One region of the Fusobacterium ulcerans genome, then DNA from elsewhere that is predicted to be linked to it. Evidence: riboswitches for the same ligand, from Rfam matches in the RefSeq annotation. Region 1 holds a riboswitch; the other holds the start of a gene.
The links. A riboswitch is a leader RNA that binds a small molecule or an ion and turns the genes downstream of it on or off. The one in region 1 is predicted to bind lysine.
Positions count from the first base shown of each region.

Region 1 (16,586 bases):
CTCTCCCCTTTTTACTTCTCTAGTAAGAAAATTTATTGATAAATCCTTTATTGTAATTATATTATTTCCAACAGCAAAACTCTTTATAGTTCTTCTTATCACTGCTCTTATTCTCCCTAAAAGCTCTATAAAAGAAAAAGGTTTGACTATATAATCATCAGCCCCTGCATCCAGAGCCTCCACCTTTTTCTCTATTTTATCCTCAGAAGATATAAATATTATCCCTGATTCAATATTCTCTTTTCTTATTTTTTCACATAGTTCTATTCCAGTTTTATCTCCAATGACAGTATCCAGTATTATAAGCTCATAATTCCCTGATACAGCATGATAATAAGCATCTTCCCAGTCAGAAGTGTCTTCCACTGAGTACCCTGCTTCTTTTAACCCTTTTTTCAAATATTTTTTTATGTCTACATCTTTTTGAACTATAAGAATATTCATTTATTCCCCTCTTATGTATGGATAATATTGTAAATAGAAAGATAATTAAGAACACTTCCTCCTATTACAAATATATGCCATATAGAATGTGCAAATTTAAGTTTTTTCATTGCATAAAATATTGTTCCTACTGTATATATAACTCCTCCTATAATAAGAAGATTTAGAGAAACTGGACTTAAAGCATTTTTTAAATCTTTAAATACAAATACAACTATCCATCCCATAAGTATATATAACAGAGTAGAAAGAATTTTAAATCTTCCAACAAAGAATATTTTAAATATTATCCCTAAAAAAGTCAATCCCCATTGTATTGCAAAAAGTATCCATCTGTTTCTTCCTTCTAATACAGTGAGAAGATAAGGGGTATATGAAGCAGATATCAATACATATATTGCCGAGTGGTCTAGTATCTTAAATACTTTTTTGGCTTTTCCTTCCTCAAGCAGATGATAAGTTCCTGACATAACATACATCAGAATGAGAGCACCTCCAAATATAGAAGATCCTACTATGTAGTTTGAATATCCTGTTCTTACTGCATGTACTATTAATGTAACACATCCAGCTATTGCCATTCCTGCTCCTATATAATGAGTTATAAAGTTAAATTTTTCTTCTAATTTATTGTAATCCATATTATTCAGCTCCTTTCAAAAAAATATAACCATCCTTTTTTTAAGTATTTTCTTTCTTATATTATACCATATTCTAAATTCTGTTTTTCAAAATAAATCGTCTCTAATCTTTATATTTCATCTAATTTTTTTATAAATCAGATGTCATATTTTTTTATTTTACATTATACCATAAAAATTATAAAAGGGATATTGTTCTTTCAAACAATACCCCCAATACTCTTTTAATGTATTTTTTTCATACTAATATAAAGCAATATGTCCATCTGTTCTTGGTTCAGTTCCTCCTACAAGAACTCCATTTTCCATTCTCCAGATGATTTCTCCTCTTCCCATCATAAGAGGGTCATAAAGAACTTTTACATCATGTCCCATAGCTGCAAGCTCGTAAGCTATATGCTCAGGTACTCCATGTTCCAGTTCAATATTTTTCTTACCTACCCACTGCCATCTTGGAGCATCTAATGCTGCCTGTGGATTCATCAGGAAGTCCACTGTATTAGTTACTACCTGTACATGTCCTTGCGGCTGCATAAATCCTCCCATTACTCCAAATGGTCCGATAGCTTTTCCATCTTTTCCAAGGAATCCCGGAATAATTGTATGATAAGGTTTTTTTGCTGGTCCTACACAGTTTGCACTTTCAAGATCAAGGTTAAAGTTGTTTCCTCTATTATGAAGAGCTATTCCTGTTCCTGGAACTACCATTCCAGAACCAAATCCCATATAGTTGCTTTGAATATATGATATCATATTTCCTTCATTGTCTGCTGCTGCAAGATATACAGTTCCTCCACAGAATGGATCTCCTGCTTCTGGCATTATAGCTGTATTTCCTATTAGTTTAGCTCTGTCTTCTGCATATGCTTTAGACAGCAGCTGCTCAACTGTTACTTTCATAAATCTAGGGTCAGCTACATATTTTTGTACATCTACAAAGGCAAGCTTCATAGCTTCTATCATTGTATGATATGATCTTACTGTCTCTCTAGCTTCAAACTGGAATCTATCAAGAATATTAAGAGCCATAAGAGCACTTATTCCATGTCCGTTAGGTGGAAGTTCATATACATCATATCCATGATATTTTACAGTAATAGGCTCTACCCATTCTGCTTCAAATCCTTCCAAGTCGTTTTTTCTAAGATATCCATTGTATTTTTTAGAGAATGCATCTATTTTATCAGCAAGCTCTCCTTTGTAGAAAGCTTCTGCATAAGTATCTCCTATCATTTCAAGAGTATCTGCATGATCAGGAAGTCTTACTATATCTCCTATCTCAGGACATTTTCCATCTTGAGTAAAAGTATCAAACCAAGGTTTAAACTCTTCTCCCTCTTCTTTTCCAAAATTCACAGCAGCTTTTTTCCAAAGTTTAGCAACATTTACAGGTACAGCATACCCTTCTCTTGCTAATTTTACAGCTGGAGCTATAACTTCACTCAAAGGAAGTTTACCAAATTTTTTACTTAGCTCTGCCCATGCTTTAGGTATTCCCGGTACAGTTACAGGAATAAGTCCATATTTAGGCATTGCTTTCAATCCTTTATTTAATAACTCCTGTGCTTCAATAAGTTTTGGTGAAGGACCGCTTGCATTAAGTCCATAAATTTTATCTTTTACACTAAGGATAGCAAAACCGTCTCCTCCTATACCATTACCTGTAGGCTCTACAACAGTAAGAGCAGCAGCAGTGGCAATAGCAGCGTCGATTGCATTTCCTCCTTTTTTCAATATTTCAAGTCCAGCTTGTGCAGCAAGTGGAGATCCAGTTGCCACCATACCATTTTTAGCATACATCACATTTCTTCTTGATGGATACGGATAAATAGTAGAATCAAATTTTAACATCTTATTCCTCCCTAATATTCATATTTATATGTGATTAAAAAACTAATATTCAAAATTAAAGCATTTTTACAAATTCTCCAGCTACGATTACAGACAATGTAGTTACGGAAGCTAGTCCGGCAACAACATATGCAGGTGTAAGTTTTGCCATTATGAATTCATGCTCTTCTTCATCTTCTGCCACAGCTGTAGCTATCTCATTACAGATCAGATATGTAGCTGGGAATCCTAGAAGCTGAGCAACAACTATACCCATAGCCAGATTTTTAGATCCAACAAGTTTCCATACTGGAAGTATTTGTGTAAATACATATAGTCCAATCATTGTTGCACCAAATATAACTAACAGATAATATCCCATAACTATAAGGTCATCAAATTTTATCTTGGCAAGTGAAGGAATAATTTGAGCAAATGTCAGCATTGAGAAGAACCCAGACATTTTACCTCTATCAAGTATTCTTGGTGGAATTATTCCTAAATATGCAAGTACAGCAGCTATAACAAGTGACCAGATAGTAGCTCCAACCCCAGTATATTTAGCAAGTATTGATGCAAAATAACAACATATAGCTGTTACTGCAAAACATACATAAACAGTAAAATACTTATCATATTTTTTGTACCATTCTTTTTTTACTTCCTCTTTTTTCTCTTTTCCCCCAGAGACTACTATTTTTTCTCCATCAGCTTTTTTCAATCTGTAGTCTGCTATAATTACCTTTGCTTCTCTTAAACCGAAAAATGATGCTGGCGGAGTTCCAACGAATTTTTGAATAGCATAAGCAAATGTACCAAAAGCTGCTGCTGTCACAAATCCTTTTTCAAGTGCGCCGTTTACCATAATATTAGTAGCAACAATTCCACCATTTAATACAGGGATACTAACAATAGCTACTTCTTTTCCTACAATCGGCATTACTAGAAAAACTGCAATACAAGTTATTACCATTCCTATGAAAGCCATTAAAACAGTTTTCCACTCTTCGATTAACTGTTTTACATTTACCATACTTCCCATATGGAATACAAGTATAGGACTTGCTAATGTTGCAACTTTATCTAATTGTGCTTTTGCAATTAGATCAGAAGGTATTACCCCAGTCATAAATAGGATAAGGAATCCCATCAATGCAATAAATACTGATGAAAGTTTAGCTTTAGTTGCAACACCTAGAATATCCCCGATTGCAAATAAGCCGGCTACGATACTAAGCATCAAAAATTTTTCCATTTCTACTTCCCCCTTGTAGATTTATTAATACTTTTATAAAAAAGTATTTACTAAGATATACCTTGAAAAATAGATTTTTACAAATATAATTTCTATATCGTAATAATACATCTCTTATATTTTTCGTATACAATATATTATTTTTGGTATACAATACTTGCATGTAATAAAAAATTGGTGTAAACTTTCTATAAAATAAAAAAAGAACGGATCAATTTTTCCATTCTTTTTTTATTTTAAATAGATATTTTATCAAAAGTCTTTACAACATACTCTGCTGCATTATCTAAATGCTCTCCTAAAGCAGCATATATTTTATCATCATTTTTTTCTTTTAGCGCCTCTATTATTTTTTCATGTTCATCTACTGTTTCCTGCATATTGGGGTTTGTTTTCTTAAATATATTCATATAGAAAGACAGTTCAGAAAGTATTTTTAAGGAAAGTTCTTTCTTAGAAAGAGAATAAAGATAATTATCAAATTCTTCCAATGTTTCTGAAAATTTTGCAAGATTGTTGCTGTTATTATATTTTTGACTTTTTGCAACTATCTTTTCAACTTTTTTAATGTGTTTATCTGTCATTATCTCTTTTATTTCTTTATATATAATATATTCAAGTTCTAATCTTATTTCGTATATTTCTTTTACTTTTTCTGAGTCAAACTTCTTTAGAAATACACCTTTAAAAGGTATTCTCTCTATTATCCCCATCATTTCCAATTTGCTTAAAGCTTCTCTCAAAGGTGTTCTGCTTATATTATATCTGATGGAATATTCATTTTCATTTATTTTTTCCCCGAATTTTATATTACCATTTATAATATCATTTTTTAATGCTTCAAATACAAGTGTTCTCCTGTCCATAACTTCTATAGCGTTTTCTTTCATATGTTACACTCCTTAATAAAAATTTACCAAAAAATTGATTACCCCATAATAATTTTATCACACTTTTTCTTTTTAATCTAGGATTTCAAATTAATTTCTACTAAAAAAATAGATAATAATAAAAAACTTTTATTCTTCTACAATTTTTCTATATATTAATAATATAAATAATATATTTTACAAAAAAAATTATCTATTATATACTCAGGTCTACAATAAATAATTTTTTAGATAGAGGCGCAAAAGACATCAGTATAATCATTTACATCTGGCAGATATTAAAAATGATTTGAAAGGGGATTTTGCCGAAATAGAAATATAAATGCCAAAGTATTTTTATTGGGAGTATGGATAACATCTATACTACTGTCATTATTTTTCATTAATGGAGTGCTGTCTTTAGAAATTTTTTAATCAATATTATTTTGGTAAATAAAAAATTTTTAATCACAGTCTATAATTTTTAGCTGTGATTTTTTTATTTCATTCTTCTGAAAAATAACTTTTTAGGTAATTTACCCGTTTTTTTAATATTGAAACAAATCAAAAAAAATTAAAATAATACATTTGAATCAAAAAAAGTATTGACAAATCAACAATTATACTTTAAACTTTGTTTAAGAAATCGTATACAATATTCTAAATTTTAAAAAGTTGTATACAATCTTTAAAGGACGTATATTAAATTAAAATGGGGGGTTATCTTTATGGAAAACCAAGCAAAAAAAGTTTCATCTGGTCAAGCTATGCTTATTCTCGTTATTTCTATACTTGTTATCATATTAGGAATAAAAGTAGTTAAAGCACCTACTGCTATTATCTTGTTATTTGGAGGAGTTATAACTGTTATAATTTCTACTATCTTTGGGATCGAATATTCTAACATTCAAAGTGATATAGTGAAAACTATAACTACTATGGCTGTTCCTATCCTTATTGTACTATCTGTTGGAGTTTTAGTTGGAGCATGGATGATTTCTGGAACTGTTCCTCTTATGATTTACTACGGAATGAAAGTGCTAAGCCCTAGTCTTTTCTTAGTAATGGTATGTATAATCTGTACATTGATGTCTGTTATGGCAGGAACATCTTGGGGAACTATCAGTACTGTTGGTATTGCTTTTATGGGAGTTGCTGTTGGACTTGGTATTTCTTTACCAATGACTGCTGGAGCTGTTGTAAGTGGAGCTATCTTTGGAGACAAACTTTCTCCTCTGTCTGACTCTACTGTATTATCAGCAGCAGTTTGTGAAGTTAATCTTCTAGAAGCAATAAAGCACTCTTTTAAAACAACTTTACCTGCATTTATAATTGCTTTGATCATGTACTTTGTTGTTGGTCTTCAATATAAAGATGGTGTTATTGGTGGAGAAAGTTATGATCTTATCATGGGAACTTTAGAAAAAACTTTCACACTTAATCCTTTATTATTGATTCCACCTGTATTAGTTCTAGTGCTTATCATTATGAAAAAGCCTACACTGCCTGTATTTACTATTGGAATTATTGCTGGATGTGTTCTGGCTATGGTATTCCAAGGAACTACATTAAATCAAGTAGCTGGTGCTCTTTCTAGCGGATATACTAGTAAAACTGGTGTAGCTATTGTTGATAAAATGCTTGTTAGAGGTGGATTGAACAGTATGCTTGGTACAGTTGCTCTTCTTATAGCTTCTGCAATATTCGGAGCTCCATTGAGAACAGCTGGAGTTGTAGATATTCTTCTTGAAAAAATAACTAATATTGCTAAAACTGGTAAATCAATGATGGTTGGAGTATTTGTTTTACACTCTTTATTCTTCACAATTACTGGAAGCTACTATGTAACTTACTCAGTTCTTGGACAAATGGTAAGAGGATTATTTGATTCTTATGGATTAAAAAGAAAGAACCTTGCTAGAATACTTTTAGATACAGGTACTGGATTTGCACCTATCGTTCCATGGAGTGTTACAGGAGTATTCGTTGCAACTACTCTTGGAGTAAAAACAATGGATTTCATATTATATGCTCCAGTTACTTATCTAAGTATAATAATCTCTTTCATCTATATTATTACTGGATTTACTATTGAAAAAAGCGATGGTAAAAAAGAAATTTAAGCCAAACTATATAACATCAGGGGAAAACATTGACAAGTGCTTATAAAATAAAAAATACTAAATTTTGAGGGGTTAATTTAATAAATTAACCTCCCAAATTATGAAACCTTAAAAAGATAAAAATTTAAAAATAAACTATATCGGGGGTTAATTTATGATAAATGAAAATTTAATCAAAGAGTATTGGTATGATATGATAAAAATCAGGAGTATTACAGGAGAAGAGGCAAAACTTGCTGAATATGTTGCTGATAAATTAAAAGGATTCGGACTTGAACCTAAAATGAGCTATTACGAAGGAGACGAAGAAAAACAAAGTCCTTCTGTTTATGCAGTTTTAGACAGTGGAAAACCTGGTCCTAAACTTATGCTCATTGGTCATATAGATACTGTAAAAGTAGCAAATGGATGGAATACTGATCCATTTACTCCAACTGAAGATGGAGACAGGACATATGGTCTTGGAGCTATGGATATGAAAGGCGGACTTGCTGCTATTCTTGCTACTACAAAATATTATTCAGAAAATAAAGATAAATTCACTGGAGAACTTGTCCTTGCATTTGTATCAGATGAAGAAAATCTTTCTAAAGGAACTTATCAGTTAGTAAACGAGGGATTAAGTGCTGACATGGCTATAATGGCTGAATGCAGATTTGATAATATGGCTATTGGTTTCAGAGGAAGATATAGTATTGAAGTTACTGTATCTGGAAAAGCTGCTCATGCAAGCCATTATCCAAATGTTGGAGAAAACGCTCTTATCTCTGGAAGTAAATTAGCAATAGCTATTGAAGAGCTTCCTACTATTATCCATCCAACTCTTGGAGGAGGAACTTGGGTAGTAAGAAGTATAGAAGGTGGAGTTAAAAATGCTCTTATAGTTCCTGAAAAATGCGAACTATTCATAGACAGATATACTGTACCTGGAGAAACTTATGAAGTTTGTGAAAAACAAATATTAGAAGCTGCTGAAAAATTAGGATTAGCTGGTAAAGTAGATGTAAGACTAAAACCTAGAAAATCAGCATATATGGAACCATTTGCATTAGAAGAATCTCATGTATTAGTTCAAACTGTAAAAGAAACATTCAAAGAAGTAACTGGTAATGAAATCAGAATAGAATTTGACAAATCAGTTTGCGACTCTAATATATTAGCTAACTCTTTAGATATTCCTACAGTAACTTTTGGACCATCTGGAGGAAATATGCATGGAGCTAATGAATATGGACATATCCATCAAGTACTTGCTGCCACAGAAATTTATATAAAAACTGTTTCAAAACTTTCAAAATAACCATTAAGTATCCCTAAAACAAAGAACATGAAAAAAGCTGACAAGAAGGAAATCTTCAAGTCAGCTTTTTTCTATAAAAAGAACTATCTGATTGGAACAGATAGTTCTTTCTGAGGTTTTACCTTCTAAATTATAATTACCAACTTAAATTTACCAAAAATACAAGTAAGGATATTTATCCTTATTATTTTCTGCCTGTAAATCTTCTGTCTACCAAAGTATATTTATATGGATTAAAAGCTATCTTAGCTAATTTAAAATTCTGTATTCCCATAGGTATTCCTATTATTGTTATACATTGTAATATTCCAGCTATGATATGTGATATTGCCAGCCATATTCCTAAAAGAATTATCCATAAAAATGCTGATATCGGTCTTGGCGGCTCTCCATACTCTGTTTTCAGTACTATATCTTTTCCAAAAGGCGTCAGACATGAACCAGCCATTTCAAAACATCCCCTTGCAAATGGTATAGTCACTATAAGGATTGTACTTATTATTCCAGCTACAAACCATTCAAAAGCCAGAACCAGTCCTCCTAAAAATAACCATATAATATTTAATAATAAATTCATAATTCCTCCTCTATTCTGTATACAGTTGATGTATTATTTAATCCAGTAATTCTTTGATACTGTTAAAGATCACGCTTCTCACATCTTTATTTTCTAAAGATATCTCTTTTATGAGGTTTTTAACTCTCAATCTTCTTGAATTTTCACTGACTTCATATGGACAGTCGGATTTTACCACAGGAAGCTCCAACTTATTCACATATCTTATTATATCTTTTTCTTCAACAAATGCAAGAGGTCTTATTACAGTGACTCCATATTCTTCTGAAAGATAGCACGGTTTCATCATCTTCATATTTCCCTGATAAAATACATTCATGAGAAAAGTTTCTATTATATCGTCTTTATGATGTCCTAAAGCAAGTTTATTTACTCCCTGCTCTTTCATCATTCTATAAAGAATCCCTCTTCTTATTCTTCCACACAGAAAACATGGATTTTTTACTTCTTTTTCTCCAAAAAGCATATCACTTAGATTTGTATGCTCCACTTGAAGTTTTAATCCCAGTTTTTCACAATATTTTTCTATTACTTCAAATGAAGCTTTATCAATATTGGGGTGTATATGAATAGGAATAATTTCAAAATCTATATTAGCTATCTTTTTTATTCTTACCAGAGCATTTAGAGTAGTCAGACTGTCTTTCCCTCCTGATACCCCCACAGCTATTCTGTCTCCTGCCTCTATCATGTTATATTTGTGCATTGCACGTCCTACAGGGCTCCATATAGTTTTACTGAAATTCTTATTCTCTATAAAATTTAATATATTATTTTCTTTTTTTATTATCTCTTCCATTATTATTCCTCTGTCTTATTAATATCGCTTTTATTTCCTCTTGTATATCCAATGACATAGTCAAGGTTGATGTTCTTCATAGAATTAAAAATACTTTGCTTTATATTTGGATTTTTTTCTTCAAGTTCATTCAAAAGAATTTTTATCTCTTTTCTTTTAGAATCAGTTTTACCAGATTCCACAGGACATCCACATCCCATAGCTTCTATCTCGTTTCTTTGAGTATAGGCTATTATATCCTTTTCTTTTATGTATACCATTGGTCTTATAAGCTCCATTTTTCCACTTGTTGATTTTACTTTTGGTATCATTGTTTTTACAGTTCCAGCATAAAACATATTTATCATAGTTGTTTCTACAACATCATCAAAATGGTGTCCCAAAGCAAGCTTGTTATATCCTAGCTCCTCCACTTTATTATATAGCACCCCTCTTCTCATCTTGGCACATAAAAAACATGGGCTTTCTGGATTTTCTTTAAAGGCAATCTCCCAAACATTAGCTTCAAAGACTTCACATGGTATCTCAAGTTCTTCTAAATTAGACTTGAACTGCTCCATATCCATAGCTCCAAATCCCGGATTCATTGAAATAAAAGCTACTTCAAAATTTTTGCTTCTGTCTTTTTTCATTTCCTGAAATAATTTACATAAAAGAAGGCTGTCCTTCCCTCCTGATACTCCTACTGCTATTCTATCTCCATCTTCTATAAGATTAAAGTCTTTTACGGCTTTTACAAACTTTGTCCATATTTTTTTTCTGTATGTAGTTCTTAAACTTTCTAATGCTATTTCTCCTTTTCTCATCTGTTCCTCCTTTTGTGATATGATATTATAATATTTTTTCCAATTTCTGTCTAGGATATGATATAATTTATTCAAACATATCTTATTACGAAAGGAAAAATTATGACTGATATTGAAATAAAGCTTATAAAATTTCTTCTTACTTCATCTGTCTACAGTGACAATGCTGTAATGAAAAATTTAGGAATAAATGAAGAGGAACTTGCCAAGGCTTATGAATCTCTTGAAAAAAATGGATACTTAGAATCATATAGTGAATATGAAGCTAGAAATCCCAAAACTGGATGTTCTTCCAACTGTTGCAGCGGCGAGGATTGCAGCAGCTGTAATAAATGCAGTATGGACAATACTTTTGATACTTCAAAAGTAAAGGTAATCACAGTAAAAGCAATTCTTGAATTTGAAACAGAAATTTAAAAAATATTTTTCTTTAAATTGAGCTCTTTTTAGGGCTCTTTTTTTATTTCAATGAAAAAATTTTCTTTTATAGAAAAAAACAAATTAGAATTTTTTTGAGGAATTGTGATAAAAATGATGAACTTTTAAAATTTAAAAAATAAAAAAAATTATTAAAAAAATACTTAAAAAAATATCTAAAGAATAAATTTGGTTAAGAGCAACATCGTGAACATTTATTATTCTTCTTATTCACACCTTTAATTCAAATTTTAAAATAATTTATATACAAGAGTAGGATGTTATGATAATATAGATATTGTTAACATTAAAAAAATAAATTTAATAAAGAAAGAGGAGAGTAGAGTGGATAAGATTAAAATGCAGGGAGTATTTGAAAAAGGGTATGGATTTGTAGCAAAAAAAGTGATGAGGGATAAAACTTTAAATATTTTATCTAAAGCCGTCTATGCCTATATATGCAGTTATGCTGGAAAGGGAAAGGATGCCTTCCCATCACAGAATTTGATATGTGGAGATTTAGGAATAGGAAAAAGTACACTTTTAAAATATATCAAGGAATTAAAAGACAGAGGATATATAACAGTAATCCAGCATAAAGAAAAAGGGAAGTTTGCCCAAAATCTATATACTGTAAATGTTATACCGTGTATAGTTTCATCGGATACGACGAGAACCGATACGAATCCTACCGCATGCGGTCAGGTGAACACTAATAATAACCAAAAGAATAATAATAACATAAAAGATAAAAAGATAAATAATACACACACAGGGGTGGAAGAAAAAACTAGTGATAGTGTAGAACATAAAAATGAGCTTGAGAAAGAAAAATTAAGTGATGCACCTATGGAGATACAGGATATATAAAAAAAATATAAAGATCTGGGACTGCCAGAGTATAGCTACAGACCAGATAACTATGTAATCTTGGGAGTATGGAGGGAATTAGGAGCTGTAAAGCTTTTTGAAGCACTGACACTGATGTCAGAGTCTAAGTTTGTAAAAAACAACATGAGCATCAACAGTATTTTCAAGATAGAAAATCTGAAGAAAGCCTTGAATGGCAACTTCAAGGATAAGAGAAAAGTGAAGAAAAATGAAGATGATGCTAAGAAAAAATTTGAAAGAACAGTATATGAAAATTCTACAGGAAGCCTGATAAAAGGCTTACTTGATGGAACTATTGGAAGGAATGGAAATGGAAAAATGTAAATATTGCGGGAAAGAATATGTGAAGAATGAGAGCAGCTATCTTAAAAACCTTTCTAAAGTTTTTAGAAAAAGCTTAGAGTATCTTCCAGCCTGTGACTGTCTGGAAAAGGAAAAAGAAAGAGAACTGAAGGAATTGGAAAGAAAAAGAATCAAAGAAAGCATAGAGAAAAAAATGCAGAAATGCAAGGATATCTCTGTGGTAGACAAGAAATTCCTAAACAGCAGATTTGAAAATGCTGATATGAACTGCGATCATATGCAGTTGGGAAAAAAATATGTAGAGAATTTCCTGAAGAAAGACAAGCAGATAGGACTGTTGTTTTATGGGGGAGTAGGAACAGGAAAGACATTTGCAACAGCCTGTATAGCAAACTATCTCATGGAGAAAGGAAAGACAGTATTGGTAATGAATCTGGGACTGTATTTTAACAAGCTGACAGAATGGGGAGATACAGAGAAAATTGTTTTGAAGCAGGCAGAGGATTGTGATTTGCTGATTATTGATGATTTTGGAGCTGAAAAAGGTCTGGATAAAAGCCAGACAGGGTGGAGAGGAGAAAAGATATATAATCTCATAGATGCAAGATACAGAAGTGAAAAGCCTTTGATAATTTCTACAAATTTAAATTTCAGCGAAGATGAAATAAGATGTGAACTAAGTGAAAAATTTTCAACTCAGGGAAAGAACAGAATAAGAGACAGAATAGTTGATATGTGTTTTCCTGTGGAAGTAACTGGAAGAAGCAGAAGGGGAATGAAGCAAGAGGCGTTTATAGAATTTATGCTATAAAAAATACTAAAAGGGAGAACTACACATGGAGAGAGAGGAATATATTTTTAAAAAACTGGGAAATCTATCCCCAATGAATAAAACTTTAGCAGATGAAATAGTGAAAGAACTGGGAGAATGGGCAACAATAAATGAGGTGGCAAAATATTTTAAAAAACATAGAAATACTATTTACAACAAAGTGGAAGAGGGAGACATACTCCATAGAAAAATGGGAGCAAGTATTTTAATCTACACTAGGAGCCTAATTTTTTTACTGGAATAAAATTTAAATGCACAAACCTGTACAAATCGACACACTGGTCCACTGGTTTATTTTTTCTCAAAAAGGTATCATATACCTATGGAAAAAACAAACACAGGAGGTAGCAAAATGGCAACAGAAGACAATCAAGTAATATTAGCAGTGGTGCAAAAAGAAATTACAAAGGTGGAAAGTTCTATCAAAAGAGAAAAAGCTATATTGAAAAATATAGACGATATCACAGCAACTATCGAACACATAGCTGAACAGATAGAAGCAGGAACACCACTTCCAGAAAATTCAGCATATGAATCATATGGGGAATGGCAGACAAGTGCAGAAAAAGAGATCAAGTCTTATCACTCTTCACTGGAAACTATCGACAAGTACAGAAGCTTACTGGCAGCATATCACTTCTATGTGAAAAACAATACTCCAGATAATATTTAGAATTTTTTAGCAGAGAGGAATTAAAAAAGCGAGAAAATAAAAAAAATATTTCCACAAAAAAAGAATAGAATTAAAAAAAATCCTCAGTAGAAACCTGCTGAGGATTTTTGTATTTAAGGTACATCTGAAATATTCACATTTATACACAAACGCGAACACTTATATTTTGATTCACCTAAAAATTTCTTTAACTCACAAATTATCGCTGTATACTCACATGGTAGATGATACATTATTTTCAAAAAAAAGTCAATATTTTAAATTTAAATAATATTCTCTAAAATTAATAAATAAGGCAGTGTTCGCAAAAGTGTATAAATGCGTACAGTTTAAAAGTTGATTTAGTTTTAAAATTTTAGAATAACTAAAATATTGGATTTTGAGAATTTTATAAAATTGAATTTTTTAATATTAATTTTAAAATACATAGGGGGAAAAGATGATAGGAAAATTATTAAAAATGGTAAAAAGCAGCAACAAAAAAAGAGGGAGAAATATTACAATAGGAGCAGTAGTAGGAATGCTTCTGTCTTGCAGTTCTGTAATGAAAGCAGAAGAATTTCTATGGATAAGAGGCAACGGAGGAGGAATAGAATATAATACAGCAGTAACTAATGATAAGGATGGAACTGATGGTAATTGGAGTAATGCGAATCCATATTCTGAAAGAAACACAATGGAAAATGGAACTTACACAAATAATATAACACTATCAGGAACAGATAATGGGAATAGGATTGGTTATGGACTAAGATTTAGTGGAGATATAAATGGATTAAATTTTGTAAATAATGGAAATATAAATGCTAATATTACTAACTCTGGGAATTCTTCTTATGGAATATATGTAGATTCAGCAGAAAATATGGGAGATATAGAAAATAATGGGAATATACAAGCTGTAGTATCTGGTGGTTATAGTGGTAGTGGAATATATATATCAAGTACTGGAAAGATAGGAAATATAATAAATTATGGAAATATAAGTACTTTTAGAAATGGGGAATTCCAAAGATATCACTATGGAATATATATAAAGTCTGAAGTTGGAGATGTAATAAATTATGGAAATATAAATTGTAATGATATTAGTACTAATATTAGTGATATTACTGGTATAAGTGTATATGATAATAAAAAAAATATAATAAATTATGGAAATATATTAGCAGGTGCTCCTAATGATACTTATGGTGATGCTATTGGAGTGAGGAGTGCAGGTGGAGATGGAAATATAGTAAATAATGGAGTTATAAGATCTTATTCTGGTGATGAGAGCTATGGAATAAATGTAAATAATATAGGAAATATAATAAATAATGGAAGTATAAGTGCTTTTGCTAGCGACTTTACTAATTATTCTAATATGATGAGGGATAAATTTGGAATAATTTTATCTGGGGGTTCAAAGGTAGGAAATGTAGTGAATACAGGGGTTATTTTTGGAGGAAAAGGAATAATAGAGATTCGTGAAAATGGGAATATAGATTTAGTAAGTAATTGCGGGATGTATATAGTGGGATTTGGAGCTTCAATTACTTCTGGTGTGGGTAATGCTACAACTACTAAAGATTATGGAATGCATATAACAAATATAAATAATAAAACCGATAATGGTGCAGTGAGTGAAGATCAGGATTTTGTTGTAACATTGGGAGATGAGGCAGAAGAGCTTGCTGGTGCTGGTGGTAAAACAACAGTAACAATGGGGTTTGATGGAAATAAAGAATTAGAAAGAGAGATGACTATAAAGAATGCTACATTGAAAGGAGAGTCAGGAACAGCAATAGCAACTAACACTATTGAATTTTCAGGTTCAGAAAATTATAACAATCATATACTAAATGGAAAATATAATACAATAACTGTCAAAGATGATGGAGAAATAGAAGGTTCTGTAATAAATGCATTTGGTACAGCTGTTCTATTTGGTGATAATGGGAAAAAGCTTACTTTGTCAGGGTCAATAGTAAATGGCGGAGTTTCTAACATACTTCTTGAAAGGAAACCTACATTAGGGACTTCCATAGAGGGAAGTAATGATGGAGATATACTGGTGCTTCAAGCTGGAACAATTACTTATGAAGAAGCTGGAACTAAAAAACTTCAAAATACTATTATAAATGGAAATATAGCATTAGGGAAAGGAAACGACACTCTTACACTAGGTAATGGAACTATTGTGAATGGAATTCTTGATGGTGGAAGTGAAGATGCTGGAGGAATTGAAAATGACATTCTTAATCTAGGAATGGCATCAGATCCAAATACAGCTGAAAATATAAATATTCTACATGATATAACTAATTTTGAAACTATAAACATACTGACTAAAACTACTCTATTTGAAAAGACACTGGAAAATAAAGCTTTAAGTATAACAGGGGCAAGTGAGATAAAAATAGGAAAAGCTGGAGAACTTCTTTTAAGACTGAATATAACTGATTTAGATAGTAATGGGAAAATAAAAGGTCATGCACTATATAAAAATGCTAGAACTATTTCTACTGAAGGAGGAAAGCTGGTATTAGTCCTTAATGGAGCAGGAAATAAAAGTATTGTCGATTTTAAAGATAATAGTTTAAATGATAGTTTAAAAACAGCTTTTGAAACAGAGAATGAAAATGAGGTAAATTTCGTTACATCATCACTGCTTCACCATGTAAAAAGATTATCAGGTAATGAGGTAGAAATTTTAGTTAGAGAAAAAGTTCCTGAAATTCTTAAATATAAAAAATTAAATGAAATATATCAAGGAATTATATCTGTTGATGGAGTAGGAAATTTCAATGTAGGAGAAAATGATGAGGAAATTTCATTGTTTTT
Region 1 covers NZ_CP028105.1:182,198-198,783, forward strand. The annotation lists gene C4N20_RS00870 (winged helix-turn-helix domain-containing protein) at 1-444, opposite strand, end outside; gene trhA (PAQR family membrane homeostasis protein TrhA) at 456-1,085, opposite strand; gene ggt (gamma-glutamyltransferase) at 1,329-2,936, opposite strand; gene C4N20_RS00885 (hypothetical protein) at 2,992-4,170, opposite strand; gene C4N20_RS00890 (GntR family transcriptional regulator) at 4,407-5,060, opposite strand; lysine riboswitch at 5,285-5,464, shown strand; gene nhaC (Na+/H+ antiporter NhaC) at 5,768-7,162, shown strand; gene C4N20_RS00900 (M20 family metallopeptidase) at 7,317-8,462, shown strand; gene C4N20_RS00905 (YccF domain-containing protein) at 8,647-9,039, opposite strand; gene C4N20_RS00910 (tRNA 2-thiocytidine(32) synthetase TtcA) at 9,077-9,838, opposite strand; gene C4N20_RS00915 (tRNA lysidine(34) synthetase) at 9,841-10,644, opposite strand; gene C4N20_RS00920 (hypothetical protein) at 10,747-11,061, shown strand; gene C4N20_RS16635 (helix-turn-helix domain-containing protein) at 11,407-11,931, shown strand; gene C4N20_RS16640 (hypothetical protein) at 12,046-12,276, shown strand; gene C4N20_RS00935 (ATP-binding protein) at 12,263-13,066, shown strand; gene C4N20_RS00940 (helix-turn-helix domain-containing protein) at 13,092-13,331, shown strand; gene C4N20_RS00945 (hypothetical protein) at 13,440-13,760, shown strand; gene C4N20_RS00950 (autotransporter outer membrane beta-barrel domain-containing protein) at 14,200-16,586, shown strand, end outside.

Region 2 (16,586 bases), 110 kb from region 1:
CATACAAATGTATATTGTGCAAGTCCACCTGCAAACAGCATTCCCAGTGCAAATACTTTGTATATATTTTGTGATTTCCAGTTATCTCCAAAGACATAAGCTACATTTCCTCTTGCATAGAACATTATTCCAAGGAAAGTACTGAAGCTGAATAGGAACAGTATTACTGCTATAAATATTACTCCCGTTTGTCCTATGTGGTGATTCATTGCTGCTTGCAAAAGGTCCATTCCCATTAATCCTTTTGTTACACTTTCAGGTGCAAGAAGCATTATAAAAGCTGAACAGCTACAGATTAACAATGTATCTATAAATACTCCTAAAGCTTGAATTAAACCCTGCTTAACCGGATGAGTAACATCTGCTGCCGCTGCTGCACATGGAGCTGATCCTGACCCTGCCTCATTAGAGAACAATCCTCTTTTTACTCCCTGCATCAATATAGCTCCAAATCCTCCTGCTACTGCCTGTCTAAATCCAAAAGCCTGTACAAATATATTTTCAAACATTTGGGGTAAAAGCCCTATATTTTTTATGATTATAAACAATGTCACTGAGAAATATAGTATTGCCATTGCTGGTACTATTTTATTAAGTACATCTACTATTCCTTCGTTTTTAAATAATACTATCCCAGAAATAATAACCAAACCTATTGTTGTGTATAGTGGTGGAAAGTTAAAAGCATTTGCAAATGATTGACTTACTGAGTTAGCAATAACCTGACTTATTCCTGCCCAGCATAGTAATCCAGAAAGTGCGAATAATACTCCTAAAAGTCTGAATCTAGTTCCTCTAGTGTAATATTTTTTTCCATCTGCTGATATATATTTTGAAGTACCTTTTATATTATCAACAAACTCATCTTCCTCTTTTACCCAAGTTATTATTCTCATTCTATCCATGAAATATGCAGGTCCACCTCTGAACCCTCCATACAATGGATCTTTTTCTTTATATATCTGAGCCAGAGTTGATTCTATAAATGCGCTTGAAGCACCTATCAAGGCTGCCAGCCACATCCAGAATATTGCTCCTGGTCCACCGAAGGATATTGCTGCTACTACCCCTGCCAAGTTTCCCATTCCTACTCTTGAAGCTGTAGCTATGAACAAAGCTTGCAGTCCAGATATCGAATCTTTATTTGTAGAACTTTTAGGTTCCAAAACACATTTTATCATCTCTGGAAACATTCTAAATGGAAGAAATCTTGTTCTTAGTGTAAAGTATAATCCCACTGGTATGAGAATAACTACCAAAAGACTAAGCTCCACTATTGTTTCTCCAACATTTACAGTTATAAGTTTACCCCATAACAATCCGTTTAATGAAAGTACCATATTTTTAATCGAGCCAATTAAACCTTCTAACATCAATGCACCTCCTGAATCATATATTTATATTTTTCTTTAAAAAAATTTAAATTTATTTTCAAAGCCATTAAGATTAAGATTATATATATTGTTCTCAACATTCTATTTCTTTTATAAATATTCCTTTCTTGATATAAGTTTAGTACAATATTCAAACTTAATCAACTAAACTAAAACAAAACTGTTATATTACAACTTAAATTATCTTTTGTTTTCTTTGTTTCTAAAAACTTTTCACATCAAGCTTTTAAAGACAGCAAATAATGTATGTATTTTATTTTTTCATGTTATTACATATTCTTTCTTTAATTCACATATATCTATTTTTTTATATTTCAAAAAATAAAAAAGACCTTCAGATAAAGTTTATTATCTAAAGGTCAAAGCAGTCAGTTAAATTATCCTAAATTTTTCTTAATCCAGTCCTTACCTTCTACCATTCTTGTTACAAGCATAGCTGCCACTGTATCTCCAGTTGCATTTATCATTGTAGCTGGTGGATCAACAAGATATCCAATTGTTGCTATAATAGGAAAGGCTTCTGCTGGGAATCCATACATAGTAACTATCAGCATCTCTCCAATAAGTCCTCCACCTGGAACTCCAGACATTACTACTCCCCCTACTATTGACAGAAGAATAGCACTAATATATGTTCCTGCACCAGTAAATGGAACTCCAAATATACCGAAAAGGAATGAAATTTTAAGTATAGAACTAAATACAGTTCCATCCATATGAGCAGTTGCTCCTATAGGAAGAACTATCTCTCTTATATCTTTAGGAACTCCAATTTTTCCAGCTGCTTCCAAGTTAACTGGAAGAGTAGCTATACTGCTTTGAGTAGCTAAAGAAGTTAAAGCTGGTGAAAGAAGATGTTTTAGTGATCTCAATCCCTCTTTTCCTCCTGCTATATAACCATAAACTGGGAACATAAAGATAAAATATGCAAAGCATAGAGGATAATAAATTACCATAGCTCTTGTATATGATCCTATAAGTTCTTTTCCATATTCTCCAACAAGTGAAGCAAAATAGGCTCCTAATCCAATTGGTGCATAGTACATTAATAGGTTTATCATTTTCAAAAATACTTCTGCTAAAGCATCCAGTCCATCAGCAATTTTTCTTCCCTTTTCTCCAACCATATTTACACATAGTCCAAAAACTATTGAGAAAAGAATTAATGGAAGCATATTCTTTCTTGAAATAAGCTCTGGAAAGTCTGTAACAGTTATAGCTTTTACTATCTGATCTCCAGTTTGGAAAGGTTTTAATGCTTCTGCTGCTGAAATATTAAGATTTACTCCTTGAGCTGGAGGAAAAATATTTACTATAATTAATATTATTATTGCAGCTACAAATCCTGTTGAAACAAACACAAGTATCAAGTTCTTAAGAATACTTTTCAATCTTGTCATATCACTCATACTAGAAATTGAACTACTGATAGTCACCATTACCAATGGTACAACTATTGTAAACATTCCATTAATAAATAAATCTCCAAAAGGTTTAAATACTTTTGCTTTTTCTCCCATTACAGTTCCAATGATACTTCCTAAAATTATCGCTCCTATTAAAATAATAGAAAAACGATAGGCTTCCCACACACTTTTTTTCTTGTTCAACTCTGCCATTTTAACACCTCACTGTTTTTATTTAGAATTTAAATTCTTCCTGTTTAGGGAATAATCCAAAAAATCCACCTGTATGTATAAATAAGATATTTTTACAATCTTTTAGATTGCCTTTTTTAACTTCATTATAGAACCCATACATTGTTTTTCCAGTATATACAGGGTCTAATATTATTCCTTCTTCTCTTCCCAATTTTGCTATAAACTCTAATTCTTCTGGTCTGCTGAGAGCATATCCCCTTCCAACATAACCATCTATTATACACATTTCATCTTTAGAAAATTCTAATTTCTCTCCAAGATATTCTAAACTTTCATCTACTATATTTTTTACTTTATTCTTAAAAAACTCTGCATCGTCACAGACATTTACTCCTACAACTTTTTTCTCCAATCCAAATAGTTTATTTCCTAAGAACAGCCCTCCATAAGTTCCTCCTGAACCTACAGCTGAAAGAATTGTGTCAAAAGTTATTCCAAGTTCTTTTTCCTGTTCCTCTATCTCTTTCATACATTTCAAATATCCAAATGTTCCTATTCCATTTGATGCTCCTTCTGGAATTATATATGCTTTATGTTCAGCAGCATCAGATTCAGCTTTTATCTCTTCCATTATTTTTTGTCTTTTTTCACTGTATTCTTCTGAAGTGATTATTCTCACATCTGCTCCCAACAGTTTATCTACAAAATAATTTCCTTCCATAGCTGGTTCCTCATCTGATCTAAGCACCAATATAGCTCTCAGTCCTAATCTTGCAGCAACAGCTGCTGTAGCTCTTGCATGGTTAGACTGTATTCCTCCACATGTTATAAAAGTGTCACACCCTTGATCTATTCCTTCTTTTATAGAAAACTCAAGTTTTCTGACTTTGTTTCCTGAAATTTCACATCCTGTAAAATCATCTCTCTTGATGTAGATATTTTTTCCAAGTTTTTTGGAAAGTCTTTCTAATTTTTCAATTCTTGTAGGAAGATTAGCTAAACTTATTGATGCTGGCATTTTTAACATTTTTATTCCTCCCTGTTCTCTTTTATTTTAAAAACTCCCCATGACATATAGTTTCAGCTTTTCCAGACATAGTTATTTCATAATCTTCTCCTATCTCTATGAAAAGTTCTCCTCCTTCTGCCAGAAGTTTTATTTTATCTTTTTTTATTTTCCCCAATTTATGTGCAAGAGCTGCTGTAGCACAGCATCCTGTTCCACATCCAAGTGTTCTTCCAGCTCCTCGCTCCCATGTTTTTATCATTATTGTATCATCTGCTGTCACTTTAGCAAAATTTACATTTGTTTTTTCAGGAAAAATATCTGCTTTTTCCATAAGGCTTCCTGTTTCATTCACATCATACTCATCAAAATCTTCTACAAAGATAGTTGTATGAGGAACTCCCATAAGAACACTTGAAAATATTACTTTCTTATTTCCTATCATTATTTCTTCTTCTAAAATATTTTCTTTTTCAATAGTACATGGAACATTTTTCCCTTTAAAGTCAACTTTTTCCATATCTACTTTAAGGTATTCTATCGCTCCTAATGCTCCTATGTCAAGTTTTATATATTTTATACCTGCGTCTGTTTCCACTGAAAACTCATTCTTTTTTACAATTTCATTATCATATACAAATTTAGCAAAGCATCTTATTCCGTTGCCGCACATTTCTCCTCTAGAGCCATCTGAATTATAGTAATTCATTTTTATATCTGCTTTTAAACTTTCTTCACAGAACATAAGCCCATCAGCACCTATTCCAAAATGTCTGTCACAAACTTTCTTAGCTGTTTCATTCCAGTTTGAAGATTTTTCTATCATTCCATTCATAAGAATAAAGTCGTTTCCTGCTGCCTGCATTTTAGAAAATTTCATTCTCTCCTCCTCCCTGCTTCCACAGTTTTATAAATACAAAAATTGGTAATATAATTTATGATCTTTATTCTGTTATCCCTCAAAGTTGTCTCATCTTATATTACCAATTTAAATTTATTTATTTTTTATTTTTAATATCCTATTATATGAGCTATTATTACTGCGATAGCACCAATTGATAACCAGATTCCCATTAAAGGCCCCATCCATTTTACCCATTTTTCATATGGTATTTTAGCTATAGCTAAGTAACTCATTAATCCACTTGCTGTTGGATTTATATAGTTTGTAAATCCATCTCCATATTGAAATGCCAGTACTGTTGTTTGTCTTGAAATTCCTAATAAATCTCCTAAAGGAGCCATTATAGGCATTGTTGTTGCTGCTTGTCCAGAACCAGATGGAATAAATACATTTGTAAATATTTGAGTTATATACATCAATACTACTGATATATATCCTGGAAGGTGAGAAATAGCTTGTGATAATGAGTGCAATATCGAATCTATTACCTGACCTTGCTGAAGAACTACTAAAACTGCATTTGCTATTCCAATTGATAAAGCCCCAAACAAAACACCTTTAGCTCCCTCTATGAAATTTTCAGCAGCCTTACTTGGTCCTATACCACATACAAAACTTGAAGACAGTCCCATCAATAAGAATACACTTATCAATTCATCTGTTCCCCATTCATATTTCAATACTCCATAAATAATAGTTCCAAATCCTAGAAAAAATATTCCTAAAACTATTCTTTGAGCTTTTGTAAGTTGTGGAAGAGCGTCAAAGTCAATACTGAAATTATCACTTTTTTCTAAGTCTCTTACTACACTTTTCTCTGGATTAGCTTTTACTTTATGAGCATATCTTATAATATATGCACAAGTCACAACATATAAGATTACATATACTACAACTCTATATCCCATTCCTGAATATATAGGAAGCTGTGATACCTGCTGTGCTACTCCTACAGTAAAAGGATTTACAAATCCTCCAACAAATCCAACTCCTGCTCCAAGAGCTACTATTGACATTCCAACCATAGCATCAAAACCTAATGCTCTTGCCATTACTATTCCCAAAGGAACAAAAGCAATAGCTTCTGTATTCATACCTATTGTAACTCCTCCAATAGAAAATACAAATACTACTATTGGTATAAGAAGCATACTTTTATTTTTTAGAAGAAGAGCTATTCTTGCTATTCCACCTTCTATAGCACCTGTTTTCTGCATCATATTAAATGAACCACACACTAAGAAAGTAAAAAATACTATTCCTGCTGAGTTTTTCAACCCTTTAACAAACGCTGTAAAAAGATTAGGCTGAGTCATTGAAAAAAACATTACTGGAGTGTTTTCTACATATTTAAAAGTTGTTGGGTCTATAATGTTTCTTCCTGATGTTGGATCTAAAACTCTTTGGTACACCCCTGCTGGCACTAGATAAGTAGCTATAAAAGCTAGCAATACTATGCATGAAATTATTACATATGTATGTGGTATTTTCATTCCTTCAAAATATTTTCTTCTTTTTATCCCTGTCATTTCTGGCATTTATTTCCTCCCAAGAATTTTATTTTTTATTGAAAGCTGAATAAATATTTAACAACTGCATTTCTACCCCTACAAGAAGTGCATCTTCATCAATATCAAATAGTCCATTATGTGCAGGAGCATCTATACCTTTTTCTTTATTTTTTACACCTAGAGTAAAAAATGCTCCTGGAGTATTTTCTATAAAATATGCAAAATCCTCTACTCCCATATTTGCAGTTTTCTTTTCAAAAATATTATCTTCTCCTAAAAGTTCCACAGCATTTTCTTTTACTATATCTACTTCTTTATCATGATTTATAAGAGCAGTATATCCTTCTTCTCTTATAAACTCCCCACTTCCTCCAAAAGCTTTTGGTACATTAGTAACTATTTCTTCTATCTTTTCTAACATAGTTTTTCTAACTTCTGGATTTAATGTTCTTAAAGTTCCTACTAATTGAACCTTATCTGCTATTATATTTCCTTGTGTTCCTCCATGAATTGTTCCAATAGTAACAACTCCGCTTTCTCTGGCATCTATATTTCTGCTTACTATAGATTGAAGTGCCACCATTACATGAGAAGCAGCCAATATTGCATCTACTCCTCCACTTGGATAAGCTCCATGACAAGATTTTCCATATATATTTATTTTAAGAGTATCTGATGAAGCATTCATTGCTCCATACTTTATTCCAATGTGTCCTGTTGGAAGATATTCATCTACATGAAGTCCAAACACACAGTTAACATTCTCAAGAGCCCCTTCCTGTATCATTGGTTTCGCTCCTCCTACTGTTTCTTCAGCAGGTTGGAACAGGAATCTTATATTACATGGTGGAACTATTTTATTATCAGAAAAATATTTTGCAACTCCTAATGCAATAGTCGTGTGAGCATCATGCCCGCAAGCATGACATTTTCCTTCATTAATTGAAGCATAAGAAGTATTTTTTTTATCTATTATAGGCAATGCATCAATATCAGCTCTCAAAGCTATTGTATAACCTTGATCTTCTCCTTTTATTTCAGCTATTACCCCAGTTTTAAATACTTTATCTTTATATGATATTCCCATTTCCTGTAAATATTCACATATTTTTTCCATTGTTCTGAACTCTTCCTGCCCTAATTCAGGGTGCTTATGAAGATCTCTTCTAACATTTATAAGCCATTCTTTTTCTTTTTCAACTTTTTCTTTGATTGCATTGATATTCATTATTCCTCCAGATTTCAGGAAATTTTTTATTCCTTAATGATTTTACCAATTTATTCACTTTTGTTCTATCAATCAAAATAAATAATTTTTTGTTCACTATTTTATATTTTATCTTTTTATTTTCATAAATTATCTTTCTAAATAATTCATATTTTTCGAATATGATATTTTATAAAAAAAATAAATTCTTTTTATAAATCTATCAACATATCATTTCTAATAAGATCTTCAAAGCTTTCTCTCTTTATTGATAAAGTACTTTTTCCATCTTTTACAAATACCACTGCTGGTTTTGGAGCTTTATTATAATTATTAGACATTGAATGTCCATAGGCACCTGTAGTAGCTACTAGTACTAAATCACCAGTTTCAGCCTTTGCAAGTTTACCATCTTTTATTATTAAATCTCCTGATTCACAGCATTTTCCAGCTACTGTTACAATCTCTTCTGCTGGAGCATCTACTTTATTTGCTACAATAGATTCATATTCTGCCTGATATAATGCTGGTCTTATATTATCAGTCATTCCTCCATCTATAAATATATATTTTACTCCACCATATGTAGTCTTTGTTCCTCCAACTGTATATAGAGTACTTCCAGCATTGGCTACTATACTTCTTCCAGGTTCGATAGTTACTTTTTTAATTTCTAATTTTTCAGCTTCTATGCTTTTTTCTAAATGTTCTATCATAGATCTCATAAATTGCTCTATATCTATTGCAGTATCTTTTTCTGTATAGTAAACTCCAAATCCACCTCCAAGGTTGATTTCTGGAATATATATACCTAAGGCTTCAGATATTTTTTTAGTTTCTTTTACCATTGATTCAATACCTTCATGAAATGCTTTTGTATCAAATATTTGAGAACCTATATGGCAATGAAAACCTAAAAATTCCATATTTTCATCTTTCACTATTTTTTCTACTATTTCAGTTATTCTTTCATCAAATATTGATTCTCCAAATTTTGATGAATGTTTAGAAGTTTTTATATATTCATGTGTATGAGCATCTATTCCAATATTTATTCTCATCATCACTTTAACTTGTTTATCTTTTTCTTTACAGATTTTTGATAATCTTCCTATCTCTTCTTCATTATCTATTATGATACTTCCTATTTCGTAATCCAGGCACATTTCCAGTTCTTCATTAGTTTTATTATTTCCATGCATATGTACTTTTTTCATTGGAAGCCCACTTGCTTTTATAGCATATAGTTCTCCTCCAGATACAGCATCTATATCTATATCATATTTTCCAACCAGCTGACATATAGCTTTTGACAAAAATGCTTTGGAAGCATAAACTATTGATGTATCAAATTTAGTGCTTTTAAAATTATTTTTATATTTTGTTATATTCTCTTCTATAAGAGCTTGATCCATAATATATAGAGGCGTTCCATATTTTGCTGCTAATTCAGTAACTTTTACTCCCCCTATCGCCAGTATCCCATTTTCTGCTTTCATAGTACCAAACAATTTCATTTTTCCCTCCTGAATTTAAGTTTTTCCTAGTTGTATCATAAATTATTTATTGCGTTCTTTTCTTTTTTGAAAAGTATATCTGACATATTGTTGAACCTAAAAGTATGCCTACAGCTATTGCCCCTGCTACTATAAAGGTTTGTATTCCTTTTTGCACTGTCATCTGCATATCATTTTTTATAAGTCCATACATGGTATAATAAACACCACTTCCTGGAACTAAGGGTATAAAACCACCTATAAGAAATGTTATTGCAGGAGATTTTAATTTTCTAGCCATTACTTCTGAATATATTGTCATTGATAAAGAAGCTGCTAAAAATGCTATTGCTTCTGATAGATTTGCTTTTAATGAGATTAAATAGAAAAACCATCCTATTCCTCCGCTTATTCCTGCAAAGAACAGTTTTCTTCTATTCAATCCAAAAAGTATCCCAAATCCCAAAGTTGCGGTTATTGCGGCAGCTATTTGAATAATCATCCTTCCCCCCATAAATCATAGAAAAATAGAAAGTATCATCCCTGACCCTGAAGCTAGTGCTATTCCTGTAGTTACAGCTTCCACTCCTCTTGATATCCCTGAAACAAAATCTCCAGCTATAATATCTCTTATTGAATTTGTAAAAGATATTCCAGGAACAAGAAGCATCAAGGCAGATATTATAGAAATAGATATATCCTCTATAAAGTTAAACTTAAAAAATGTCAATGAAATTATTGCTGCAATTACTCCTCCAATAAAATTAACAAAGAAGTTATTTAATTTCAAATCTTTTATAAGTTCATCTGTACATGCAAGAACAAAGGTAGAGATAAGAGCCACAATACTATCTCTTATCCCTCCTCTGAAAAGTATGGCAAATGCACTTCCAACAAGAACATTCCCCAATACTTTCTTCTTAAAGTCCATTTTATTTTCAGCTTCTATTTCCATTATTTTTTCTTTTACTTCTGATATCTTATATTCATCAAGATTTCTTGCTATATGATTCAATCTATCTACTTTATCCAAATTTAAAGTTCTCGAATCTATTCTGTCTACCTTTGAATATCTCTTTCCATCAAAAGAATCTATTGAAGTGATTATAGTATTTAAAGTAGCAAAGCTATTAGCTTTTATTCCATAGTGCTCACAAGTTCTTCTTATAGTTTCTTCTGTTCTATAAGTTTCTCCTCCATTTTGCAGTATCAATCTCCCCATATAACATGCTACAAAAAGAACACTATTTTCTTCTATCTTTTCTTTTAAAATACTATTTTTTTTATTCATAGATTATCTTACAACCTTTTCTAAGATTTTTATCTCTTTAACTGCTGTGTCTATTCTTACCTTTGCTCCCATAGGCAATGTAATCATAGGTTCACTGTGGCCAGATTCAAAATCATATACTACTGGCATTTTTAAATCTGAAAGATAATCTTTAAATACATCCATTAAAGACATATCATTCTCAGAATCTGCTGGACAGTTTCTGAAATCTCCCAGAATAATTCCACTTATTTTTTCAAAAACCTTAAATTTTTTCAACTGGTTCAGCATTCTATCAATTTTATATGTTTTTTCACCAATCTCTTCTAAGAAAAGAATTTTTCCATTATAATCTACATCATATTCAGTTCCAAGACTGGCTATCATTGTAGCTAGGTTTCCTCCTACTATTTCTCCTTCTGCTCTTCCTTCAGAAAGCACTCCTAATTCCTTAGTGAAATTTTTTAATACTATTTCATCGTTATCATTCATAAGTACTTCTTCAAAGCTTCTGTAAGTATCTTGATTATATTCTCCTGAGAAATTACTTACAGCCATAGGTCCATGGAATGTTACAAGCCCTGTCTTTTGGAAGATCGCCATATGCAGAGTAGTTATATCGCTATATCCAATAAAAACTTTAGGATTTTTTTCAATAACTGAATAATCTACCATTTCAACAAGTCTGTTGCATCCATATCCTCCTCTCATACAGATTATTCCATCTATATTAGAATCAGCAAAAAAATCATTTATATCTTTTACTCTCACTTCTTCAGGTCCAGCATATGAATACCATCTGCTTTTTGTACTCTCTCCAAGTACAACTTTAAATCCCATTTTTTCAAGATTATTTTTAGCACTTTCTACATTTTCCATAGAAGTAAAACTCGCTGGTGCTATGATACCTAAAGTATCTCCTTTTTTAAGTTTTTTACCTAACACATTACCACCTCAAAATTTTATCTGAACATTATATTACAAATCCATACTGCTGTTAATAATCCAGCCACATCTGCTAAAAGCCCAGCTGCTACTGCATGTCTTGTTTTTCTTATACTCACTGCTCCAAAATATACTGCAAGTACATAGAATGTTGTTTCTGTTGATCCCATCATTGTTGAAGCTATTCTTCCTATTAGTGAATCTGGTCCATATGTCAACAGTAAATCATTCATTATTCCTGTTGCTCCTCCCCCAGATAGTGGTCTCATTATTGCCATTGGCAGTACTTCTCCCGGCATTCCTATCATTGAGAATATTGGATCCAATACTTTCATCATTATATCTATACATCCTGAGCTTCTGAATATTCCTATTGCTACAAGCATTGCCACTAGAAATGGAATTATTCTTATTGCTGTTGTAAATCCTTCCTTCGCTCCTTCACAGAAAACCTCATATACTTTTACCTTCTTCACAAAGAATGCATATCCTACTATTATAAATATTATCATTGGTATTGCAAAAAGTGATATTTGATTCATTATCATTACAAACATTTTCTATTCCTCCCTCATCTGTTTTATTTCTTAGATTTCTTCTCTTTTAAATGATGGTAACTTTTGCAGAACTTTACAAGCTATTATTCCTACAGCTGTTGATACTAGTGTTGCCACTATTGTAGGTGCTATAACTTCTGCTGCATTTGCTGAACCTGCTGCCGTTCTGTATGCTATTACACTTGAAGAAATAAGAGTTACAGATGAAGTATTTATTGCCAAAAACATTACCATTGCATTTGATGCCTCATCTTTATTAGTATTCAAATCCTGTAGTTCCTGCATAGCTTTTATTCCTAATGGTGTTGCTGCATTTCCTAATCCGAAGAAGTTGGCTGCCATATTCGCTACCATACTTCCCATAGCTGGGTGATCTGCTGGTACCTCTGGGAACAATCTTATCATAAGAGGCTTCATCGCTCTTCCCATTGCTCTTACCATTCCTGCTTCTTCAGCTATTTTCATAAGACCTAGCCATAATGCCATTACCCCTACCAGCCCTATTGATATCTCTACTGCTGTTCCTGCTGAAGATATCGCCGAATCAGTAACTGCCTGAATCTTTCCAGTAAACATAGAAACTATTACTCCAATAACAATAAGTCCACACCAAATTCCATTAATCATAATCTTTCTTCCTCCCGTTTTAAAATATTTTTGTATTTTTAATAAAATATTTTATACTTCTTTATATACTCCATATTAAAATAAAAAACAAATATTTGTTTTCTATATCTTCAATATCATTCTTATATATACTCCAAAATAAATTTATAGCATATATACAAATAAGATATTGTTATTCATGTGAAAAATCTATATAAACAAAATAAAATATATTCATTTATTTAACTTATGATTCTTTTTTTTAAATAAAAAAAATCACAGTTATGCCAAACTGTGATAAATGCAATCATAAAAATAATATTATTCATAAATAAAATAATACCATCAAAATTATCTTTCCCACAGATAGCACTCCATTGGTAATCAATGACAGTAATATAGATATTCTCTATACTCCCAACAAAAGAGCTCGGCTTCTCTCTCGTTTCGGCAAAATTCCCTTTCTAACTATCTCAAATCGTCTGCCAGACTAAATAGTTATACTTTTGTTTTCTGCACCTCTATCTAAATCAATATTATAGGTTTGAGTATACTCTATCCTCCAAATTTTGTACAATATATTTTATATATATTTTTCAATAAAAAAATAAAGATAGAAAAATATATTATTCTTTATTTCTCTATCTTTATTCTTTATTTTTTATCAATATAATGAAAACATATTTGTTATCTCTTCTTTTTCAAATAATTTTTCAGCTACATCTTTGAAAATTTCTTTATCTCCATTAATGTAAAATTCTATCCTTCCTTTTTTATATCCCTCTCTTAGCAAATCTTCCTGACCTAAAATTCTAAATAATTCTATTGCACTCTCAACAGATGAATCAACTATCTTTTTATTGAAGAATTTTTTTATATCATTTAAAATAAAAGGATAATGTGTTCCTCCTAAAATCAATGTATCTGCTGTATCTGGTATCTGGCATAAATAACTTTCAAGTACTTCTATTCTATCAGAATAATTTTCCCAGCCCTTTTCCAACATTGTACATAATGCTTTACATGAAATTTGATATACTGTTATCTCTGGATTTATTTCTTTTATGCTCTTTTCATATACATTAGATTTTATTGTAAAAGCTGAACCCATAACAGCTATCTTTTTCTGTTTGCTTTCAAGAATAGCAGACTTCACTCCACCCTCTATCATTCCTATTATTGGGATCTTGTATTGAGCTTTCAAAAAATCTAAAGAAGCTGCTGAAAATATGCTGCACCCAATAACTACAGCCTTGCAGTTATTTCTGATAAGAAAATCCATTATTTTCGCACTAAGATTTTGTATATCTTCTTTGCTCTTCTCGCTATATGGATTATTTTTCCAGTCTCCATAATAAATTATATTTTCTCTTGGAAGTAATTCTCTTATCTTTTTTAAAATAGTCAATCCACCTATTCCTGAATCAAAAATCCCTATAGATGACTCTTTATTCATAATTTATGCACCTCTTTCCCAAAACACTATATTAAATTATACCTTTTTATTTATTTTATGACAACTATAAATTTATTTTTTAATTTGTTTTACAAAATATTTGTTGACAGAATAATTATATGTGTTATAATAATATTGTCATAGGACATTTCCTTAAATTACATTTTAATTTCTACGAACAAAAGCTCTCACTCTCAAGGGAGCTTTTGTTGTATTATAGAGAAAATTGCTAAATTAAAAAAGAGAAGTTTGAGCCAGACTTAAGCCAAACCATAAGACATTTTATAATCACTACAAAAATAAAAAATGCTTCTCAAAATATCATATTTTTAACTAGACATTTTAGAAACATTTCTTTATTAATATTATATTAAGTCAATTCTCCTGAAATCAATTCCATAATCACCATTATACCAAATAATATAATAGGGATTGCTATACTTAATCCCACTCCTAAAAGTAAAGATTTCGCTCTTTTGGGATATTTTTTATAAAAAATAATGAATAGTATAATCCCTATTCCTGAACTTAAAAGCCCAATTATCAACCACCCAATACCACCTTTGTCATTCAGATTTACATCTTCACCTATTTTTTTATCTGGAACAGATTTTATTTTTTTTTCTTCTTTAACTACTTCTTTTCCATTTATTTCTATTCCTCTTTTACTATCTTTTGACAATATATCATAACATTTATTGCAATACTCTTCCCCTCTGTACATATTTACTTCTTTAAACCAATAAAGTTTTTTATTGCATCTCTTACATCTTCCTTCCAAAAATAACACCTCTTCTTTCTTCCTAGTAATTCTCGATTGTATCTATAGTTTAACAGAAATAGAATTATATTGTCTACCTAAAAACATATAAAATACTTTATAAAATTAGAAATAAAATTCGTTCCAAACAATATTTTCATTTTGTTTTTCATTGCTTATATTCTCTATTTCTCTTTAAAGCACATCATTTTTCCTTGTATCCAACTTAAAATTATGATAAAATTTATCATTAATCAGGAGGTCTATTATGGATAAAAAAATTGATAAATTTCTTTTTATTCTTGGCATTATATTTACTTTTCTTACTGCAATACTACAAATTTTTATTAATATACATTTATATAATTTAAAAAAATATATTTACTTTGCTTTTTATTTTATAATTTTTATTTATTGGTTAAAAGATAAAAACTTTAAGTTTAAATATTTTTTGATATATACTCTTATTAGTTTTTATTTCAATTTTTCTCTTACAACACCTTTTTCTGTGGTATTTACAAGAACATTTTTAGAATTTTTTAGTATTTCTGATCTATCCAGAAATATATTATTAACACTTGTCATTGGTACTACAAATACCATTATAACCTCTTTTATATATCAATTTTTAAAAATAAAATCACATTCAAATAATCCATAGGTTTTATAACAATTATTTCATATTCCAATTCTATTAAAGAAAATATTAAAATTTTATTTTAAAGGATATTTTAAACACAACAGAAAAAGCTTCACAAAAAATTATTTTTGATTACCAAAATATTTGTTGACAAAATATTAAAGTAATGATACTATAAAGATGACCCTTTCCTTGAAGTGTTACTGTATTTTAAATTTAACCAAATTTAGAAATAGGATCTGAGACTCCCAATGTCTTAGATCCTATTTCTAATTTACAGATATTTTATATAAAATAATTTTTTAATTATTCTCTTCTTATTGCTTCTGTTACAGTCCAAACTGTTTCTGTTCTTCCAACTAACCTTATTTGAACTAGTCCTTGGCTGCTGTCTACAATTTCAACTTCTAAGCCATCGTCTAATGCTCCACCTTCACCTGTTGTCTGCAATTCTTTAATATATGTAATAAATTCTTTTTTATTGTTATTTTTTACATATTCCACAAGCTTAACCATTTGTTCTTTGGTTCTTGCAAAAAGATATCCATTTAATGTTATTCCTTTAGTAGAAGCATAAATATTTAAAGAAAACATAATTAAAATAAAAATCACTGCAATTTTTTTCATAGAATCTTCCTTCCATAAACATTATTTTTTTATTATATCATAAACCAACAATTTCTTTGCTCCTATTTTTAATCTACAGCTATTTTTTCTATTTCTTTATAATATTCTGGGTAACTGATTTCAGCTATTTTTTTTATTACTTCAATTATTTTAATTGATGGCCTCACTGCTTCTTTACTTATTGGATAAATTTTTCCTTCTCTTACAGCTTTTATTATATTCCAATTTCCTCTGTCTATAATTTCTTTTACTGGATCATCCACTTGATAAGTGCTGGTAAATATTATATCTGGATTCCTTGCTGCTATAACTTCCAGACTTGGTATAAACCATCCGCTTTTATCATTAAATATATTTTCTACCCCTGCAATCTCCAACATCTCATTCATAAATACATTTTTACCAAATGTATACATAGAGGGAAATGGTGAAATTTCAAAATATACTTTTTTCTTATTTTTTATATTTTTGCTTATTTCTCTTACTTCATTTATCTCCTTTTCCATTTTAGAAATTACTTTTTCTGCTTCAAGTTTTCTCTCTGTTTTTTCTCCTATTTCCATGATACATTTGTAGATATCTTCTACAGTTTTTATATCTGAAATA
Region 2 covers NZ_CP028105.1:70,415-87,000, forward strand. The annotation lists gene C4N20_RS00425 (alanine/glycine:cation symporter family protein) at 1-1,373, opposite strand, end outside; gene C4N20_RS00430 (dicarboxylate/amino acid:cation symporter) at 1,772-3,013, opposite strand; gene C4N20_RS00435 (D-cysteine desulfhydrase family protein) at 3,036-4,022, opposite strand; gene dapF (diaminopimelate epimerase) at 4,045-4,881, opposite strand; gene C4N20_RS00445 (YfcC family protein) at 5,013-6,443, opposite strand; gene C4N20_RS00450 (M20 metallopeptidase family protein) at 6,463-7,644, opposite strand; gene lysA (diaminopimelate decarboxylase) at 7,836-9,140, opposite strand; gene C4N20_RS00460 (threonine/serine exporter family protein) at 9,187-9,621, opposite strand; gene C4N20_RS00465 (threonine/serine exporter family protein) at 9,637-10,410, opposite strand; gene C4N20_RS00470 (S66 peptidase family protein) at 10,414-11,334, opposite strand; gene C4N20_RS16590 (spore maturation protein) at 11,352-11,891, opposite strand; gene C4N20_RS16595 (nucleoside recognition domain-containing protein) at 11,922-12,518, opposite strand; lysine riboswitch at 12,857-13,029, opposite strand; gene murI (glutamate racemase) at 13,162-13,953, opposite strand; gene C4N20_RS00485 (hypothetical protein) at 14,324-14,734, opposite strand; gene C4N20_RS16770 (hypothetical protein) at 15,188-15,316, opposite strand; gene C4N20_RS00495 (hypothetical protein) at 15,660-15,980, opposite strand; gene C4N20_RS00500 (ABC transporter substrate-binding protein) at 16,049-16,586, opposite strand, start outside.
Region 2: another riboswitch for lysine. It lies ahead of C4N20_RS16595 (nucleoside recognition domain-containing protein); the one in region 1 lies ahead of nhaC (Na+/H+ antiporter NhaC).